2 linked regions of the Kineosporia succinea genome follow. The protein of the gene in region 2 binds, or shares a complex with, the protein of the main gene of each other region. Links are inferred from orthologs where the notes say so. Each region holds a gene or a part of one and is shown on either strand. Other genes may lie near its edges. The genes, in order: smc and J2S57_RS20625.

What was found.
Region 1: the proteins of J2S57_RS20625 (region 2) and smc are in contact, whole or in part, in a crystal structure (PDB 3ZGX), measured with the Bacillus subtilis proteins. The link is inferred for Kineosporia succinea from one-to-one orthologs.

The regions. Positions count from the first base shown.
Region 1 is NZ_JAUSQZ010000001.1:561,479-566,182, forward strand. Bases 150-4,553 are described here. They hold smc (chromosome segregation protein SMC), read right to left. Parts: upstream 4,217-4,553; coding sequence 350-4,216; downstream 150-349. Other genes in these bases: J2S57_RS02565 (hypothetical protein), read left to right, coding at 4,363-4,553. Also shown: more of J2S57_RS02565, read left to right, coding at 4,554-4,704. UniProt on the Bacillus subtilis protein: Required for chromosome condensation and partitioning.
Region 2 is NZ_JAUSQZ010000001.1:4,746,586-4,749,857, reverse strand. The notes cover bases 1-2,972. They hold J2S57_RS20625 (segregation and condensation protein A), read right to left. Parts: upstream 2,017-2,972; coding sequence 985-2,016; downstream 1-984. Other genes in these bases: J2S57_RS20620 (ParA family protein), read right to left, coding at 2,000-2,815; scpB (SMC-Scp complex subunit ScpB), read right to left, coding at 270-941; J2S57_RS20635 (pseudouridine synthase), read right to left, coding at 1-273. In the rest of the region: site-specific tyrosine recombinase XerD, read right to left, coding at 3,087-3,272. UniProt on the Bacillus subtilis protein: Participates in chromosomal partition during cell division. May act via the formation of a condensin-like complex containing Smc and ScpB that pull DNA away from mid-cell into both cell halves.

The sequences.
Region 1 (4,704 bases), 4.2 Mb from region 2 along the record:
TGCCTGTCGATACTGGACACCCGGCCGATTTCGTGCCCATTCCCGCACCTTGAAAAGCCCCTCGCAACAAGCCTTTTCGCGAGCAACCGCAGGTCGGCCGAGTGTGTCCGAGGTCGCAGTCGATCTTCGCCCGGCTGGAGTAGTCACAGGAACGACCCGGGCAACTACCGGAAAAGTCCCAGCCTGCAACAGGAACTGCCCGCGCATCGAAGTCGTTATCGGTGGGGAGCGAAAACTCGCCGTGGTCAAGACAATCGAAGAGTAGTCGCGGGTCAGGGAAAAGGCCCCCGGGATGCACCCGGGGGCCCTGGTGATGTCATGCCGACCTCAGCGGGACGTCATGATCACGTCAGCCGGGCGATCCCGGCCCGTCCACCGTCGTCACCGAGACCTCAGCCGCCGCGTCAAGATCGATCACCCGATCAGCCGCGCCGTCCCCGGCCACCCCGGCAGCCGCGCCGGTCCCGGGAAGCTCCACCACGTCCACCATTTCACCCGCGGGCCGCCGCCGCGACCGGGAACCCGACTCGGGCTCGTCGTCCGCCAGCCGCTGACTGATCACCGTGGTCACACCGTCACCACGCATGGTCACGCCGTACAGCGCGTCGGCAACCTCCATGGTGCGCTTCTGGTGCGTGATCACGATCAGCTGCGACGACTCCCGCAGCTCCTCGAAGATCCCGATCAGACGCCCGAGGTTGACGTCGTCCAGCGCCGCCTCGACCTCGTCCATCACGTAGAACGGGCTGGGGCGGGCCTTGAAGATCGACACCAGCAGCGCCACCGCGGTCAGCGAGCGCTCGCCACCGGACAGCAACGAGAGCCGCTTGACCTTCTTGCCCGGCGGCCGGGCCTCGACGTCGAGACCGGTGGTGAGCATGTTCGACGGGTCGGTCAGGATCAGCTTGCCCTCACCGCCCGGGAAGAGCCGCTGGAAGACCCCGACGAACTCGCGCGCGGTGTCGTTGAAGGCCTCGGTGAAGACCTCCTCGACCCGCTTGTCGACGTCTTCGATGATCTGCAGCAGGTCGCGCCGTGACACCTTGAGGTCGTCGAGCTGCTTGTTGAGGAACGTGTGCCGTTCCTCGAGCGCCGCGAACTCCTCCAGGGCCAGCGGGTTGACCGTGCCCAGCAGGTTCAGGCCCCGCTCGGCCTTGCGCAGCCGCTTCTCCTGGGTCGCCCGGTCGAACGGCTTCGGCTCGGGCGGGGTGGCCGGCTCCGGGTCGCCGGGGGCCAGCAGGCTCGGCGGCACCAGCTGGTGCGGGCCGTACTCCTCGATCAGCACGTCCGGGTCCATACCCAGCTCGTCGACGCTGCGCTGCCGGAACGCGTCGATGCGCAGCCGCTGCTCGGTGCGCACGACCTCGTCGCGGTGCGCGGAGTCGATCAGCCGTGCCTGCTCCGCCGCCAGCCGCTGCTCGCTCTCGCGCACGGTGGTGAGCTCGACGTTGCGGGCGTCGCGCTCGGCCTCCAGCCGGTCCCGCACCGACTCGGCCGTGGCCAGCGTCTTCTCGAGCAGCACGAGCATGTACTCGCCACCGGCCAGCACGGCCCGGGCGATCTGCATCTGCCGCCGGCGCCGTTCCTCACGGGCCACCGCCTTGGCCCGGGCGGCGCGTTCCTCGGCGGCCCGGCGCATCAGCTGCTCGGCCCGGCCGGCCACCGCGCGGGCCCGTTCCTCGGCGGTGCGCAGGGCCAGGCGCGCGTCGGTCTCCTCGCCGCGCAGCCGGGCCGTGGCCTCGATCAGCCGGTCACGCTCGGAGGTGTCCGGCTCCTCGTCCTCGGCCTCGAGAGACTCTGAGGCGGCCTCGAGCTGGGCCTCCAGCTCGAACAGGGCCTCGCGAGCGTCCGCCTCGGTCTGCCGGGAGCGCCCGAGCTGGTCGCGCAGCCGCTCCACCTCGGCCTCGGCCGCGCGGGCCGTGCCCGCGAGCCGCCCCCGTTCGGCGGCGACCTTCGCCGCGGCCTGGGCCCGGCGTCCCTCCAGCTCACCGATGCGGCTCTCGACCCGGCGCAGATCGCCCTGGGCCTGCTTGAGCGCACCCTGCAGATCACGGACCTGCTGCTGCACCGTCTGCTGCTGGTCGCGGGCCTGCGTCAGCGCGGCCCCCGCCTCCTCGGCCGTGGCCGCCGCCAGAGCCACCCGCTCGGCGGCCTGCTCGACCGCGGCCTGCGTCTCGATCGGCGAGGGCGCCGAGGCCGAGCCACCGCGCACCAGGGCCGCCGAGACCAGCTCACCGCCCGGCGTCACCGCGCGGACGTCGGGCCACAGGCGCACCAGCTCGGCGGCGGCGGCGAGATCCGGCACCACGGCGACGCGGTGCAGAAGACGGTCCAGGGCCGGCCTCAGAGCCGAGGGCTCGCGCACCAGCGACCGCACCCAGCGGCCCCCGGCCGGCAGCGAGGGCCAGCCGTCCGGATCCGAATCGGCCGGTGACGTCACCGAGGCCGGCACCAGAACCGCCTGCCCCCCGTCTTCCGCGGCCAGCAGCGAGAGCGCAGCCAGGGCCCCGGACAGCTCTCCCACCGCGACCGCCTCGGCCGCCGGCCCCAGTGCCGCCGCGACCGCGGTCTCGAAGCCCGGCTCCACCGCCAGCACCGCTGCCAGCGAGCCGATCAGCCCGGGCACCCGGTCGCCCGCGGCCAGCACCGCACCCGCACCGTCTTTGCGCCGCAGCCCGAGAGCAAGGGTGTCCCGCCGCGCCGACCACTCCTTGCGCTCACCGTGCGCCTCGCGCTCGGTGTGCCGCAGGCCCTCGAGCTCCCGGTTCAGCCCGGTGAGCCGGGACTGCAGCTCCTCCAGCTCGGTCTCCTGAGCCAGGATCCGCTCCGAGACGGACGCCGCCTCGACCTGGAGCGCCTCGGCCTGCTCAGCATCCGAATCGTCCGGATCGGCGACCGAGACCGACTCCAGCTCCGCCACCGACGCCTGGGCCGCGAGCACCCGCTCCTCAGCGTCCGCGATCGTGCCCGACAGCCGCTCCACCGCGCCCACCGACGCGTCCACCGTGCTGCGGGCCGCCCCGACCCTGCCCGCCAGCCGGGCCAGCTGCTCACGCCGGTCGGCCGCGCGCCGGGCCAGCTCGACCAGCCGCTGCTCCTCGGCGCGAGCGGCCTGCTCGGCCTCGCGACGCCGGTCCTCGGCCGTGAGCATCAGCTCGTTGGCGCCCTCGACCTCGGCCTGGAGCTCTTCCTCCTGCTCCCGCACCAGCGCGGCCTGGGCCTCGAGGTCGTCGGGGTCACGCCCGTCACGGCGCTCGTCGGGCTCGGACTCGGACAGCAGCCGGAGCCGGTCGGCGGCCAGGCTGTTCGTGCCCCGCGTGCGCTCGCGCAACGACGAGAGCTGGTACCAGGTGTTCTGCGCCCGGGAGAGCTGCGGCGACGCGGCGCTGGCGGCCAGCTCCAACGAGGACAATCGGGCCCGTGTGGACGCCAGCTCCTGCTCCACCTCGGAACGCCGCTGGGTGATCGCCGCCTCGTCGGCCATCTCGGCCGCGATCGTCGACGTCAGCGTGACCAGGTCGTCGGCCAGCAGCCGGGCCTTGGCGTCGCGCAGGTCGGCCTGCACCACCTGGGCCTTGCGCGCCACCTCGGCCTGCCGGCCGAGAGGCTTGAGCTGACGCCGGATCTCGGTGGTGAGGTCGGCGAGACGCTGCAGATTGCCCTGCATCGCGTCGAGCTTGCGGATCGCCTTCTCTTTGCGCTTGCGGTGCTTCAGGACTCCCGCGGCCTCTTCGATGAACCCGCGCCGCTCCTCCGGGGTGGCCTGGAGCACCGCGTCGAGCTGGCCCTGCCCGACGATCACGTGCATCTCGCGGCCGATACCGGAGTCGGACAGCAGTTCCTGGATGTCGAGCAGGCGGCACGGGGAGCCGTTGATCGCGTACTCGGAACCACCGGAGCGGAACATCGTGCGCGAGATCGTGACCTCGGTGTAGTCGATCGGCAGCGCACCGTCGGTGTTGTCGATCGTGAGCGCGACCTCGGCCCGGCCCAGGGGCGGGCGGCCGGAGGTGCCGGCGAAGATGACGTCTTCCATCTTGCCGCCGCGCAGGCTCTTGGCGCCCTGCTCACCCATCACCCAGCTGAGGGCGTCGACCACGTTGGACTTGCCCGACCCGTTCGGCCCGACGACACACGTGATGCCCGGTTCGAGACGCAGAGTGGTGGCCGACGCGAACGACTTGAACCCGCGCAGGGTCAGGGTCTTCAGGTGCACGGGCGGCTGGCTCCTCGGCTGATGCGGACCGCCCCAGGGTATCCGCGTTCGACCGGTGTTACTCGCACGACAACAAACCTGGACTGGCACACTTGGCCCCCACCGGAAGGCCGCCCCACCTCAGCAGCACGGAGGAAGAGCCCCACATGACCAGGTCCGGCTTCACCGTCCCCGATCACTCCGCGTCACAGGTCTGCATCGAAGCGCCAGGTTCCGGCCCGGGTTTCTGGGCGGGTGCCCCGAGCGTCTGCCTGCAGGACGGGGTGTACTGGCTGGCGTACCGGGTACGGCGGCCGCTGGACGAGGGTCGCGGGGTGGCGGTCACGATCGCCCGCAGCGACGACGGCGTGACGTTCGAGACGGTCACCTCGGTCGGACGGGACATCTTCGGCGCCGCCTCGCTCGAGCGCCCGGCCCTGCTGCCCACCGGTGACGGCGGCTGGCGGCTGTACCTGAGCTGCTCCACGCCGAACTCCAAGCACTGGTGG
Region 2 (3,272 bases):
CACGGTGGCGCCGTCGACCTGCACGCGGCCGGCCTCGATCAGGTCCTCACAGGCGCGGCGCGACGCGACGCCGGCCTGGGCCAGCACCTTCTGCAGCCGCACGCCGTCGGGGTCGTGCACGTCGACCTGCGGTTCCTGCAGCGCACGCTGCAGCGGCCGGGAACCGGCCGGGGCCCCGGTGCGGTCGCGGCCACCGCGTGCGGTGGTGCGGGCGCCGGGGACCTTGGGGGTCTGACCGCGGTGAGCGGTCTTGCGGGGCTTGGGGGGAGTCATGAAACACCTGCCGGGAAGTCGTCGAGGGCATCGATCTCGGGCAGGAACGGCGCCAGGGAAGGCAGCTCGTCCAGCGAGGTCAGGCCCAGTTTGTGCAAGAAGGTCTGGGTGGTGACGTACAGAGTGGCGCCGGTCTCGGGATCGTTACCGGCGTCTTCGACGAGCCCGCGGGTGACCAGGGTGCGCATCACCGCGTCGACGTTGACCCCCCGGACGGCGGACACCCGCGCACGGCTCACCGGCTGGCGGTAGGCCACGATCGCGAGGGTCTCCAGGGCCGCCTGGCTGAGTTTCGAGGTCTGCCCGTCGAGGACGAAGCGCTCCAGCACCGGCGAGAATTCCGCGCGGCTGTAGATGCGCCAGCCACCGGCCACGCGGCGCAGCTCGAACCCGCGGTCATCGTTGTCGTACTCGGCCACGAGCCCGGCCAGCAGTTCGGTCACGCGATCGACGGTGATGTCGAGCGCCGCGGCCAGCTGCACCTCTTCGACCGGGGTGTCGACCACCATGAGCACGGCCTCGAGAGCCGCGCGGGGGCCACCGGGCAGGTCGTCGAGATCGGGCAGCTCGCTGACCTCGCCGCTCTTACGCTCGCCCTTGCTCGCGACGGGGACCGCCGGGCCGGCACCGTCACCGGTGCTCTCCCCGGGCTGTTCCTCGTCACTCACCGGTCCATCATGCCCTGTCGTGCTGCATCCGCCGAACCAGCGATCATGACGACAGCGCGCGCAGGTCCTCCTCGGTCACGAATCCGGAGGGGTCCGCCTCCGCCTCGGTCACCACCTCGACGCCCTCGAACTCGTCGACGTCGATCTCCCCGATCTCGGCCCCGGTCCAGCGCACGGTCAGCTCCCCCAGCGGCGACACCTGGTCGAACGCCACGGCCGCCTCGCGGAAGAGCTCCAGCAGGGCCAGGAACCGGGCGATCACCACCAGCTTGCCGTCGGCGTCGCTGACCAGGGAGCGGAAGCTCGCCGTCTGCACCTGCCGCAGCCGGCCCACGATGAGGGCCGCCTGCTCGCGGACGCTGACGGCGGGGTTGTGCAGGTGGTCGAGCCGGACCTTGGGCGGCTCCTTCGGGGTCAGCGCCTTGGCCGCGATCTCGGCGAACTGCAGCGGGGTCAGGCCCAGCACGAGTTCGGGCAGGACCCTGGTGAGGTGTTCCTCGATCGCCACGTCGCGCGGCGCCCGGCGGGTCTCGGTCTCGATGTGCTGGGCCAGGGTCGAGGCCACGTCCTTGAACGCGCGGTACTGCAGCAGCCGGGCGAACAGCAGGTCACGGGCCTCGAGCAGGGCCAGGTCCTCGTCGTCCTCGACCTCGGCGGCGGGCAGCAGACGCGCGGCCTTCAGGTCGAGCAGCGTGGCGGCTACCAGCAGGAACTCACTCACCTCGCCGAGGTCCCACTCCGAGCCCATGGCCTTCACGTAGGCCAGGAAGTCGTCGGTGACCTGCGAGATCGCGATCTCGGTGACGTCCAGCTTGTGCTTGGAGATCAGCCCGAGCAGCAGGTCGAAGGGTCCGTCGAAGTTGTCGAGGTGCACCTCGAAGCCGCTGCTGCGGCCGGGCAGCACGCCGCCGGGCGTCTCCAGGCTCTCCGCAGGGCCTTCAGTGCTTTCAGGGCTTGAGGACGTGCCGGTCGGCTCGACCGGTCGGGTCGCCTCGGTCTCCCCGGACGTCAGCGGCACCGACGGGGCGACGTCGTCCTCCCTTGACTGTCTGTTCAGTTCAGGCTGCGTCGCCACGGGCGATCAGTTCACGGGCCAGGAGGCGGTAGGCGTAGGCACCCGCGTGCGACGAGGCGTAGGTGGTGATCGGCTCGGCGGCGACCGAGGCGTCGGGGAACTTCACGGTGCGGCCGATGACGGTGTGGAACACCCGGTCGCCGAACGCCTCGACCACGCGCGAGACGACCTCCCGGCTGTGCAGGGTGCGGGGGTCGTACATGGTGGCCAGGATGCCGTCGACCTCGAGGCCGGGGTTCAGCCGGTCTTTCACCTTCTCGATCGTCTCGACCAGCAGCGCCACACCGCGCAGGGCGAAGAACTCGCACTCCAGCGGGATCACGACGCCGTGCGAGGCGGTGAGGGCGTTGATCGTGAGCAGACCCAGCGAGGGCTGGCAGTCGATGAGCACCACGTCGTAGTCGTCGAGCACCGGACGCAGGGCGCGGCTCAGCACGGTCTCCCGGGCCACCTCGCTGACCAGCTGCACCTCGGCCGCCGACAGGTCGATGTTGGCCGGCAGCAGGTCGAGGTCCTCGATCTCGGTCGGCCGGATGACCTCACGCACGTCGGTCGAGCGGTCCATCAGGACGTTGTAGATCGTCTTGTCGAGCTCGTGCGGGTTGATGCCCAGTCCCACCGACAGGGCACCCTGCGGATCGAAGTCCACGAGGAGCACGCGACGGCCGTACTCGGCGAGCGCGGCCCCGAGGTTGATCGTCGACGTGGTCTTGCCGACGCCGCCCTTCTGGTTGCACATCGCGATGATGCGCGCGGGGCCGTGGGCGGTGAGCGGATCCGGATTCGGGAACGACGGCATCGGGCGACCGGTGGGGCCGTCGCCGCCGGAACTCACCAGCAGCAGGCCGTCGCCGCCTCCCCGCTCGACGGCTATGTTCGACATAGCCGCAGCGGTCGTGTTGTTCGTCACGTCGTCTCCTCGGTTGCGCTAGTCGACGGTGGGCCGACATCGGGACATGACACCGGGCAGATCGTCGATGTCCATCCTCGCGCGTTGCCGGACTAGACCTCGCGAGGCTAGTCGGCGCGTCGTCTGGTACTCAAGCCGAGTTCCGCGCTATGTGCGCTGGTTAGGCCCTGAGTGCTCGGGGGTGCGCGGCTACATATACCTCACGCAGCGTGTCTGCAGTAACACGGGTGTAGAGCTGAGTGGTGGTGACGGAGGCGTGTCCGAGCAACTCCTGCACCACGCGGACGTCGGCGCCACCCTCGAGCAGGTGGGTGGCGAACGAGTGCCGAAGTGTGTGCGGAGACAC